2 linked regions of the Prochlorococcus marinus XMU1408 genome follow. The protein of the gene in region 1 binds, or shares a complex with, the protein of each later gene. Links are inferred from orthologs where the notes say so. Each region holds a gene or a part of one and is shown in the gene's direction. Other genes may lie near its edges. The genes, in order: hisF and hisH.

Region 1 (6,018 bases):
CTGCTTGGGAAGTAATTCAAGCTGTTGGAGGAGGAGCATTCGCAGATCTAGCCTTGGAAAGAATTTTTAAAATATATTCTTTTGAACCCTTAGATAAAGCTTTAATAACTGAATTATCTTATGGAGTTATTCGTCAAAGATATTTTTTGGATTGTTGGATTGATCATTTAGGAAAAGTTTCGGCAATAAAGCAACCTCCACTTTTGAGATGGCTTCTTCATCTGGGTCTTTATCAAATTTTTAAAATGGAAAGAATACCGCCAGCAGCGGCCATAAACACTACTGTCGAATTGGCTAAAACTAATCATCTGAGAAAACTTGCACCTGTTGTTAATGGCATATTGCGATCTGCTCTCCGAAGCAAAGAAAAAGGTTTTAAGCTTCCTAAGTCAAAGAATCCGAGCGAGGAGCTCGCCCAAGAACAGTCAATACCAGTTTGGTTGGCTGATGAATTAATTGCTTGGAAAGGGAAAGAAGATGCTGATGTTATTGCAAAAGCATTCAATACCATAAGTCCTATTGATATAAGAGTGAATAAATTACGGGCAAATATCGAGGAAGTTAAAGAAAGTTTTGATTCCTGCGGTATTTATAATCGATTTATTCCAAATTGCCCTTACGGATTAGAAGTTCCAGTTGGTGTTGGCGAACCTATGAAATGGCCAGGTTTTGCAGAAGGTAAATGGAGTGTGCAAGATAGATCTTCACAGTTAATTGCTCCTTCCCTTGGCGCTTTGCCTGGAGAGAAGATCCTTGATGCTTGTGCGGCGCCAGGTGGCAAATCAACACATATTGCAGAATTAGTTAATAATCAGGCCGAAATTTGGTCTGTTGATCGATCATCTAGAAGAGTGGAAAAAATATTATCTAATGCAAAGAGGCTTGGAATTTCATGTTTGGAAATATTGATTGCTGATTCTAATGAATTATTAGCAGAGAACCCTAAATTGGAATCTTATTTTGATCGAATACTAATTGATGCACCTTGTTCTGGCTTGGGTACTCTGGCTCGTCATCCTGATTCAAGATGGCGAATGACTAAAGATAATATCCAGGAACTTGTTTGTATTCAAAGCCAGCTACTCAAGTCGATAGATCCTTTATTGAAAAGTGGGGGCAAATTAGTTTATTCAACTTGTACTATTCATCCCTATGAAAATCATAATCAGATCAGAAATTTTTTGAAAATAAAGTCTAAATTTTCTCTAGAATATGAGAGACAAATTTGGCCTGGAGAGGAAAATAAAGGAGATGGTTTTTACATCGCTATTCTAAATAAATTGTAAAACAGAAGATGTGGAGATAGGTTTATCTTTTGAAACCTAAATTATGAGCTTATTAAACTACTATGACCTATTGCTATAGCAGTCACAAGCATTCCTAAAATTAGAAATGGTTGTGCACTGGCTTGGTATTTAACATCAAATTTTAATGGATCACGTAAAAGCCATATGTCTTGAAATGTGATTTGAGGAATTATTAGCAAAACCAGAATTACAGATGCAAAATGTTGTCCTATTGCTATTAAAACTACTACCATCGCCAGCTGAAAGATATCTATCATTCCTGCGCTTATACGACTTGCATTTTTAATACCAAAAACAACAGGAAGTGATTCAAGACCAAGGCTTTTATCCCCTTCCACGCTTTTAAAATCATTTATCACAGCAATTCCTAAGCCTGACAAGCTATAGGCAAGAGTAAGCAGAGCAGTTGTCCAAGTTAAATGACCAAATAGAGCCTGTCCAGCCCACCAGGGAAGAGCTATATAGCTTGCACCAAGTGCATAATTCCCAAGCCAACCATTTTGTTTAAGTTTTAAAGGTGGTGCTGAGTAAATAAAACTTACAAATGAACCTCCCAATGCCAAAAGAAGGACGGAAGGAATTGTGTGATGTGCCCACAAATCTAATAAATAGGCAACTCCAAGACCGGCAATTAATAAAACCCAAATTTGACATTTTACTTGGAAAAGTGAAATTGCTCCTGAAGGTATTGGTCTATTAGGTTCATTTATTGCATCAATTTCTCTATCAAAATAATCATTTATTGTTTGGGTATAACCAGTTAAGAGTGGCCCGCTCATAAACATGCAACTTATCGAAGCAAGAATGTTGCTCAATTCCCAGTGATAATTACCACTAGCAGCTGCTCCACATATGACTCCCCATAACAAAGGAATCCATGTGATGGGCTTCATTAATTGCAAACGAAGCTTCCAAATGTTTGTTGTTTCAGAACCTCCTTTTATCCCAAGGAGTTGCCTAGCATCGCTCACTTTGTAATCTCAGGGTTAAGAAACTTCATCTTCGAAGAACCAATGTTTGCTTCCATCATTCATTTTAATTACCACACCAATGCCACCAATACCATCAGTCATCTTGTAATCGATTACAGTGCCTCTTGGATCATTAGATAGTTGGTTGATCAAATAAGAAGGTATGCGATCTCTTACACGTTCAATATTGATCTTAATTTTTGAACCTATCCTTGCAAGGGAGGTTGGCTTAGCCATGGCATCAAAATGCTTAAGTTTGGGCAACCATAACAGTTCCCCTGTTTAAAAATCATGGTTGCTTTAAGATTGATCCCTTGTCTTGATGTTTCAAATGGACGAGTAGTAAAGGGGGTTAACTTTGTTGGATTGCGTGATGCAGGTGATCCAGTTGAGTTGGGATGCAGATACAGCAAGGCTGGAGCTGATGAATTGGTCTTTCTAGACATAACAGCCACTCACGAGAAAAGATCAACTTTGGTTGACATGGTTAGACGAACATCCGAGGCGGTAACCATTCCTTTTACTGTTGGAGGTGGGATAAGTTCTATTAATGGAATAAAGGAATTGTTACGAGCAGGAGCTGACAAAGTAAGTTTAAATTCCAGTGCTGTTAAAGACCCTTCGTTGATTTCTCAAGGGGCTAATTGTTTTGGATCTCAATGTATTGTGGTTGCAATAGATGCAAAAAAGAACAAAAATATTTCTAATAAGTGGGACGTTTATGTGAGTGGTGGACGTAATAATACTGGTTTGGATGCGATTGAATGGGCAGAAAAAGTATTTGAGCATGGAGCAGGAGAAATCCTATTAACTTCCATGGACGGTGACGGAACTCAAAATGGGTATGACATAGAACTGACTAAATCTATTTCTGAAAAAGTTCCAATTCCTGTAATAGCTTCAGGAGGAGCTGGTTGCTTGAGACACATTAAAGAGGCTTTTACTCTTGGGAAATCTTCAGCTGCTCTCTTGGCATCCCTTTTGCATGATGGACAATTAACGATCAGCGAAATAAAAGAATATCTAATTAAGGAAAATTTACCTATAAGACCAATTGAATGATTAATATTTGCACTAAAAGATGTAAAATAAATCTCTCCATATTCAGTTTTTTGTGCGAGTAAATAATTTCTTAGATTTATATGAGACCTGGTAATACTAAAGCTATAGAGGAAATGTTTGATTCGATTTCTTCAAAATACGATTTTTTAAATGATATATTTAGCTTCGGATTGCATAGATTTTGGAAAAGACGATTGTTGGATATTCTTAATCCAATTTCAGGAGAAAAATGGATAGACATTTGTTGTGGAACTGGAGATATGTCAATACTCTTGGCTAGATATATGAAGAGTTCTGAAAATATTATCGGGATAGATTCAGCTTCTCAAGCATTATTAGTTGCGAGAGAAAGATCTAAGCAAAACTATTCTTCAATTGAATGGATAAATGGTGATGCGTTGGAGACAAATCTAAAATCACATCAATTTGATGGACTTTTAATGGTCTATGGCTTAAGGAATCTTTCAAGCCCTTATGCAGGGCTCAGAGAGGCTTTAAGGATTTTGAAACCAGGAGGAAGAGCTGGGATTTTAGATTTTAGATCTTTTGAGGGACCTTCCATTCAAGGGCTATTCCAAAAAATTTATCTAAGTTTTTATGTTGTTCCAATTGCATCTCTTTTCGGATTGGGAAAAGAATATTCATATATAAAAAAAAGCTTACTTAACTTTCCTTCAGGTGAAAAACAAATTTATTTGGCACTTTCTGCTGGCTTTAAAAAAGCAAAATACCAAACATTAGCAAAGGGTCAAATGGGTATTTTATTACTTGAAGCTTAATCAAAATCGTTCAATCTATTCTCAATTCTTTTCTTCTACAAAAACTACATTTACCCCATAATTTAACTTCTCCCTTGGGAGAAGGCACCTTGCAAAAAGGACAATTAGTGATTCCATTCTTATCAGTTCTACTTGGGTGCTTTTCCCATATCTCTTTTTCACTTTCTCTCGTAACTAAATCACTAGGATAATGTTGTCTAATCCGAATCTCTTTTATTTGATATCCATATGATTTTAAAGATTCAATTAATTCCAAGCGGTTGTACTGAAGAGCCTGTCTCCACTGTGGATGACTTGCACCAATCGTTAAAATTTTATTTTGAATGTTAAGAGGTGTGCAATTTAATGCGAGCTGCTCCCCAGCTATCTCTTTCCAATCTTGAATAAGACCTCCCACATTTCCTTTCCATGAAGACTTGATTCCTTCCAAGCATGTAGAAATTGACTGCTCTCTTCTTGCTTTCGTTTTATGCTTTAAGTCTTCTAAAATCAATTTTAATTAGACACTATTGGTGAGTTAGTGCTTAAATCTAGCTAATATTTTTTAGATTGCATAAAAGATCCTAATGGGATTATTAGATAGGTTAAGTCGCTTGATAAGGGCAAATCTAAATGCTTTTGTCAGTGATGCAGAAGATCCAATTAAAATACTTGATCAGTCTGTTGCTGATATGCAAGAAGACTTGGTGAAGCTTCGTCAAGCGGTGGCTATGGCTATTGCAAGTCAAAAAAGATTAGAGAATCAGGCAAATCAAGCAAAAGATCAAATAAAAAATTGGTTTACCAGAGCTGAATTAGCCTTGAAAAAGGGAGAGGATGATCTAGCTAGAGAAGCATTAAGTAGAAAAAAAACTTTTCAAGAAACTTATGAATCTTTATCGACTCAATTTCAATCACAAAATGGTCAAGTTGAAAAACTAAAGAAAAGCCTTTTGTTATTAGAGAGAAAGATTGCCGAGGCTCGAACAAAAAAAGATATGCTTAAAGCAAGAGCTCAAGCAGCTAAAGCTCAGCAACAAATTCAAAGTGCAGTTGGTGATTTAGGTAGCAAGTCCGCTATGGCTGCTTTTGAACGAATGGAAGATAAAGTAGAGGCATTGGAAGCTTCTGGGCAAGCAGCATTAGAGTTGGCTGGAGAAGATCTAGAAAGTAAGTTCGCAGCATTAGAAGGAGGTAATGATATAGAGAAAGAATTAGAGATATTGAGGACTCAATTGAAATCGGGAGTTGAGGCAATAGCGTTGCCTCCGTCTGGTTTAGATGTAAGTGAAGTAAAAACAGTAGAAATTCAAGAAGTTGAAGTTGAATTAGAGGAGATGAAAAAGTCAATGGATAATTCTTGATTGTTTAAGAACAAATTATGTTTGAAATATGAATAACCAAAAATTCGATAGGGGAGTTGGATTGATCTATAAATATTACAAATTAAACCATTCCTCTCCCAGCTATTGGAGATTAATTCTTAAACCTATTTGCGCTAGTACAGAAATAGAGCTATCAAATTGGATCGCAGAGAAACCAGTAAAAAAAAATAAGCCAATAGCGATATTCTCCTCTTGCCAAAAATTTGGTCAAGGTCAAGCTGGTCGAACTTGGTATGCACCAAAAGGAGGGGTTTGGGTTAGTGCGGCTATTAAGAGAAAAGGTTCGTGTGAACATAATTCTCAACTTTATGGGCTAGCGGTGGCATTAGCTTTGGTTGAAAGAATTGAAAGGATAGGAGTTAATGTGAAAATAAAATGGCCAAATGATCTTTTGGTTGATGGTCAAAAATTAGCTGGAATTTTACCTAGATTAATTTTTAGGGGAGGAAAACTTAGATTATTAAGAGTTGGCGTAGGTTTAAACGTTTTAAATAATGTTCCTAAAGATGGGATTTCACTAAAACAAATTATTGGA
Region 2 (6,017 bases), on another replicon or contig:
GAGGTTTCTTTGAAACTTATGAGAGCTGGCGCAGCAGCTGTAATGGTTGGAATCGGACCAGGTGCCGCATGTACCTCAAGGGGTGTACTGGGAGTTGGTATTCCTCAAGCGACTGCTATTGCTGATTGCTCATCAGCAAGAGATGACTTTCAAAAAGAAAGTGGGAAATATGTTCCAATCATTGCTGATGGTGGGATTATCACTGGTGGAGATATTTGCAAATGTATAGCTTGTGGTGCTGATTCAGTGATGATTGGTTCTCCAATTGCAAGATCACAAGAAGCTCCTGGAAAAGGTTTTCATTGGGGTATGGCAACTCCAAGTCCAGTTCTTCCTAGAGGGACAAGAATCAGAGTTGGAACTACCGGTAGTTTAAGAAGTATTCTTTGTGGCCCCGCAATTCTTGATGATGGAACCCACAATTTATTAGGAGCACTCAAAACCTCCATGGGAACTCTAGGAGCAACAAATATCAAGGAAATGCAAAAGGTTGAAATAGTTGTTGCACCTTCTTTGTTAACAGAAGGAAAGGTTTACCAAAAAGCACAACAACTTGGAATGGGTAAATAAAGATACTGAAAGATTTCAGAATTAAATACAAAGGTTAGAATTGAGTAGTGAGAGCCTTTGCTCTCACACTCCTCACACACAAAAACGCCCGACTTGTTCGGGTTTTTCTTATTCAAAAAAAACAAAACAATATTCAAACTTCATTTAAAAATGGCAGCAAAACTTTTTATAGGCAAAATACAATTGTTATGATCTAGTTCTTAAGACCTCTAAGGTATGTCCACTGCTTCTGCTGTAACTGATTCCTCCTTCGAACAAGAAGTCCTCCAGAGTGATGTTCCTGTTTTGGTTGATTTTTGGGCACCTTGGTGTGGACCTTGCCGAATGGTTGCCCCCATTGTTGAAGAAATCTCAAAAGATTTCGAAGGCAAAATAAAAGTCTTCAAACTAAACACTGACGAGAACCCCAATGTTGCTAGTCAGTATGGAATTAGAAGCATTCCAACTTTGATGATCTTTAAAGGTGGACAAAAAGTAGACACTGTTGTTGGGGCAGTACCAAAAGCAACTCTTTCTGGCACAATCTCCAAGCATCTTTAAAGACAAATTTTTAAATTAGTTTTAATTCCACTCAAATGATTCTTTAGGTAAATCTATTGGCAAAAATTGGATTAATAGATTATGGAATGGGTAATCTTTTTTCAGTTCAACAAGCATTTAAAAGGCTTAATCAACCTTTAGAAATAGTTTCAGATATTAAAAGACTAAACCTCTGTGATGCTTTAATTCTTCCTGGAGTAGGTGCTTTTGATCCTGCAATGAAAAATTTAAGAAATACTGACTTAATACCTTCAATAATCGATTGGGTTAATAATGGTAAACCTCTTCTTGGGATATGTTTAGGCTTACAGCTGTTATTCGAAAGCAGTGATGAAGGGATTTTAAATGGTTTAGGAGTTATAAAAGGGCACATACATAAATTACCTGAAGAACAAAATGAAAGAATTCCTCATATTGGTTGGTCACCTATTAACAAAATAAATGAGTGTCCTATTTTAGAAAATTTTACTGATAGTAATTGGATGTATTTCGTACATTCATACTCAGCATGCCCTTTAGAACAAAAAAACACTGTAGCTACTACAAAATTTGGTGAAACTGACTTTTCATCAATTGTCTGGCATAAAAATACTGGCGCCTGTCAATTTCATCCTGAAAAATCTGGTATAGCAGGGCAAAAACTTATTTTAAATTGGATTAATTGGTTGAGAAAAGGTAAATATTAGTTTGAAAGGAACAATAAAACTCTTATCTGGAAAAAGAATATTAAGTCCTTTAAATCAAAAGACAAGACCTACCACTTCAAAAGTAAGAGAGGCAATAATTAATATTCTAGGGAACAAACTTGAAGAAGCTAGTTGGCTAGATCTTTGTAGTGGAAGTGGATCAATGGCATGTGAAGTCCTTCAAAAAGGTGGAAAGCGTATACTTGCAATTGAGAAACAAAGAGCAACAGCTCATATATGCAAAAAAAACCTCCTAAATGTATTGAATACCCTTAATTATAACTCTCACATTGAAGTCATATGTAAAGAGGTGATCTCATTTCTAAGAAATGGGCCAAGCAATAAAAATATTGGATTTATTAAAAATTCTCCAACTTCTGAGCAAAGATTTGATTTTGTTTTTCTTGACCCTCCATACGATTCAGAAATATACGAAATTTCTCAAGAACTTTTATTGACAATGCAATGGATTAAAAAATCATCAACATTGATATGCGAATGCTCGTCAAAATCACTGCCAAGAATACATAATGGATGGGAGTTAAATAAAGAGAAATCTTATGGAAAAACCACTCTTCTTTTTCTTACTCCCAATCAGGCATTGAACTACTTCGACGATACTGATTCCATGCACTAACAAAAAGGCCTAATAATGTAATTGGAACTAGTCCAAGAACAATCCCACATAAAAGGGGCTCAATCATTTGCTCGAGTTTTTTAAAAGTTCTACTAACAATTCTTTCATGTCAAAGAGGTTTTAGTGAATACTCCGTCATCAAAAGCATTAATAGATCAAAACCAAAAGATTAGCTCTTGGAAAATATTCCTATTATTTATTGCTACTGCTGCATTACTAATCTTTCTTTGGACATTTGAAAATTTCAAGCAAGATCCTTTCATAATTCAAACTTTATCTCTTCAAGGTGAAACCTCAACTGGAAGCAAATTATTCAAAATCAATTGTGTAGGTTGTCATGGTATTTCCGCACAAGGATTAGTGGGACCTGATCTCCACGAAGCAACCCAAGAATTGAGTGATAAAAAAATCATTAATCAAGTTATTCGAGGCTTGACCCCTCCAATGCCAAGTTTTGATATTGAACCTCAATCAATGGCAGATCTATTGGCATATATGCACTCTCTTAATTAAAAGTGATTATTAAAAAGACTGTAAAAGTAATTCTTGTTGAACCCGCAGGAACAATAAATATTGGAAGCGTTGCAAGACTATGTGAAAACTTTAATGTTAATGAATTAAGACTAGTTTCTCCAAAGTGCGATTATTTAGCTCTAGAAGCAAAAAAAATGGCTGTAAAAGGATTAAAAAAATTAGAAGAAGCAAAAATATATAATGATCTAAATTCAGCACTTTCAGACTGCTCAAGAGTTATTGCTACTTGCGGAAGAAAAGAGCATGGAGAAATTCCTCTTAATTCAAATAAAGATGCACTTTACTGGGCAATTGAATCAGAAAGAGAAGAGACAATAGCTTTAGTTTTCGGAAGAGAAGATCGAGGTTTAACGAATGAAGAACTACTAAAAGCAAATAAAGTCATTAGTCTTAATACAAGCAAAAATTATCCATCACTAAATCTTTCACATGCAGTAGCTATTGTTCTTCATCAATTCAATCTATTAAATGAATTTGATTTGTTAAAACCCAATAAAATAATAAACTATCCTTCTAATCTAATTAAGTTAGAAGATTGTATTAATGATGCAGGTAGTCTATTTTTAGATATTGGTTTCTTGATGAAACATACTTATAAAGCAAAAATGGCAAAAATAAAAAAATTACTTCTAAGAGCCGAGGTGAATGATGATGAAGTTGCACTAATTAGAGGAATAATTAGCCAAGCCAGGTGGGCAATTAAAAATAAAAATCATTAATTAAAATAAATAGCTACAATAAATGGGAAGAATATATATTATCTTGTATATAAAGTGAAAAGTTATTTCAAAGTAATTACGAATATTTTTTTAACCAGCATTAGCTTATCGGTTTTACTTGGTAGCTTATTAAGAATTATTGGTCCCATTAATCATAACAATAAAACAACTAGAACAATTAATTTAGTAGGTAAATCGAGGAGATCTATTGAAAAAGAAATTAAAAATAAAAATTCTAATTTATTATCTTTTTATAATAATAAGTTAGACAAGTTTCAAAGCCTAGAAGAACTAATTAATAAATGGGAGAATCTAATAATTAAAAATCCAGATCTATATGTTAGTTGCTTTTTTATTTCATTAGATAATAAAGTTTATGCAGAGATAAAATCTGACATAAGACTTGCAGCAGCAAGTAGTATTAAAGTTCCAATTCTAATTGTTTTACTTACAATGTTAGATAGAGGTGAAATATTATGGAATGAAAAATTAATTCTTACAGAAGATACTATTGGTAGCGGTTCAGGCTGGATGGCTTTCCAAAAAATCGGGCAAGAATTTCCAGTTTTTGAGGTGGCTTCTGAAATGATTAGAGTTAGCGATAATACAGCAACTAATTTACTAATAAAGCGATTAGGTGGGATTGATAAAGTTAATCAAAAATTCAAAGAGATTGGATTAAAAAATACGAAAATTAATAATTTTCTTCCTGATCTAAGTGGCACAAATCTTACATCCACCAAAGATCTTTCTTTAGCAATGGCTCTTGTGGATGGTGGTTATCTACTTAAGACTGACTCCAGAGATATTTATAGAGAAATTATGCAAAAATCAAAAACAAACACTTTAATACCAACTGGCATCTTAAGAGGCCTTGAGAAAAAGACTCAAGACACTGACTATCATCTTTCATTAAGGGGGTATTTGGTTCTTAACAAAACTGGTGATATTGGAATCTCATATTCAGATACTGCATTAATCCAAACACCTTACAAATCAAAGGCATTTGCAAGTTTTATAGTTAAGGGTCCGTTTAACGATCCGAGATCACCTGAGTTGATAAGAAACTTATCGGCAGAGTTAGTACCTTTTTTACAGCAAGATCAAAAACCAACAAAAACAAATTAGATTTTTACTGACTAATTTAAAAAGATTGATTTTCATTATCATTTTTTTTTTTGAACTTTATCAATCTAAAGAGACCTGCTTGTGAAACAATCTTGTTACTGGTAATAAGAAAGTGAGTTCAACTAGAAAACGCAGAGTTTTTCCTTTCACTTCAGTGATTGGGCAGGAGGAAATGAAGCTGGCTCTTCTTCTAAATGTTATTGACCCCAGAATTGGCGGAGTGATGATAATGGGAGATAGAGGCACTGGTAAGTCCACTACCATACGTGCATTAGCTGATCTTTTGCCTGCTATTGAAGTCGTTGAGGGCGATCCCTATAACAGCTCTCTTGATGATCCAGATCTTCAAAGCAATGATGTAAGAGAGAGAATGGAACAAGGAAGTGATATTCAAAAAGCTGAGAAACAAGTGCCGATGGTAGATCTACCTTTAGGAGCTACTGAGGATAGACTTTGTGGAACTATTGATATTGAAAAAGCTCTAAGTGAGGGTGTTAGAGCTTTTGAACCAGGTCTTCTAGCTAAAGCCAATAGAGGCTTACTCTATGTAGATGAAGTTAACTTATTAGATGATCATCTTGTGGACGTTCTTCTAGATTCTGCTGCCTCAGGATGGAATACAGTTGAAAGAGAAGGAATTTCTGTTCGTCATCCAGCTAGATTTGTTCTTATTGGTTCAGGTAACCCTGAAGAAGGAGAATTAAGGCCGCAGTTACTTGATCGTTTTGGAATGAGTGTAGAGGTAAGAACGGTAAGAGAAGCCAAACTTCGTGTTCAAGTTGTTGATCAACGTACCTCTTTTGATAATAATCCTGACGCCTTTAGCGATTCGGTTCAAGGGAATCAGGAAGCCCTTCAACAGAAAGTTGTTGACGCTCAAAATTTACTTAATGAGGTCAGCATCGATGAGGATCTAAGACTAAGGATCTCTGCTGTTTGTGGAGAACTTGATGTTGATGGACTTAGGGGAGATATCGTTACTAATAGGGCCGCGAGAGCTCTTGCAGCATTTGAGGGAAGGAAAGAGGTCACTGAAGAAGATATCGCTCGTGTCGTCTCAACAGCTTTAAGACATAGACTTCGAAAAGATCCACTCGAGCAAGTAGATTCTGGAGATAGAGTAATAAAAGCTTTTTGCAAAGTATTTGAGAGAAATGAAAGTAATGACGTTTCAGAATTTGAACTTGCTTCAACAAATTAAGT

What was found.
Region 2: the proteins of hisF (region 1) and hisH are in contact, whole or in part, in a crystal structure (PDB 6RU0), measured with the Thermotoga maritima proteins. The link is inferred for Prochlorococcus marinus XMU1408 from one-to-one orthologs. Residues at the interface, in WP_004080486.1 of Thermotoga maritima: Met1, Leu2, Ala3, Arg5, Ser40, Glu41, Asp45, Glu46, Ala70, Glu71, Ile73, Asp74, Ile75, Pro76, Phe77, Asp98, Lys99, Ser122, Gln123, Glu161, Thr195, Leu196, Asn247, Arg249, Glu251; in WP_004080484.1 of Thermotoga maritima: Asn15, Arg18, Arg22, Arg117, Leu118, Pro119, His120, Met121, Gly122, Trp123, Asn124, Asn134, Gly135, Tyr136, Tyr138, Val140, Tyr158, Glu180, Lys181, Ser182, Ser183, Lys184, Ile185.

The regions. Positions count from the first base shown.
Region 1 is NZ_QJUE01000002.1:155,935-161,952, forward strand. What follows is about bases 1,473-4,454. They hold hisF (imidazole glycerol phosphate synthase subunit HisF), read left to right. Parts: upstream 1,473-2,569; coding sequence 2,570-3,340; downstream 3,341-4,454. Other genes in these bases: chlG (chlorophyll synthase ChlG), read right to left, coding at 1,473-2,278; DNJ73_RS02350 (DUF2862 domain-containing protein), read right to left, coding at 2,294-2,515; ubiE (bifunctional demethylmenaquinone methyltransferase/2-methoxy-6-polyprenyl-1,4-benzoquinol methylase UbiE), read left to right, coding at 3,421-4,119; DNJ73_RS02365 (DUF721 domain-containing protein), read right to left, coding at 4,130-4,454. Also shown: DNJ73_RS02340 (16S rRNA (cytosine(967)-C(5))-methyltransferase), read left to right, coding at 1-1,286; more of chlG, read right to left, coding at 1,328-1,472; more of DNJ73_RS02365, read right to left, coding at 4,455-4,612; DNJ73_RS02370 (PspA/IM30 family protein), read left to right, coding at 4,686-5,462; DNJ73_RS02375 (biotin--[acetyl-CoA-carboxylase] ligase), read left to right, coding at 5,491-6,018.
Region 2 is NZ_QJUE01000004.1:85,160-91,176, forward strand. The notes cover bases 1-2,981. They hold hisH (imidazole glycerol phosphate synthase subunit HisH), read left to right. Parts: upstream 1-1,166; coding sequence 1,167-1,796; downstream 1,797-2,981. Other genes in these bases: DNJ73_RS06255 (GuaB3 family IMP dehydrogenase-related protein), read left to right, coding at 1-570; trxA (thioredoxin), read left to right, coding at 787-1,110; DNJ73_RS06270 (RsmD family RNA methyltransferase), read left to right, coding at 1,798-2,433; petG (cytochrome b6-f complex subunit V), read right to left, coding at 2,381-2,500; DNJ73_RS06280 (c-type cytochrome), read left to right, coding at 2,557-2,946. Outside these bases: more of DNJ73_RS06285, read left to right, coding at 2,982-3,686; DNJ73_RS06290 (serine hydrolase), read left to right, coding at 3,741-4,814; bchI (magnesium chelatase ATPase subunit I), read left to right, coding at 4,927-6,015; crossover junction endodeoxyribonuclease RuvC, read left to right, coding at 6,016-6,017. UniProt on the Escherichia coli protein: IGPS catalyzes the conversion of PRFAR and glutamine to IGP, AICAR and glutamate. The HisH subunit catalyzes the hydrolysis of glutamine to glutamate and ammonia as part of the synthesis of IGP and AICAR.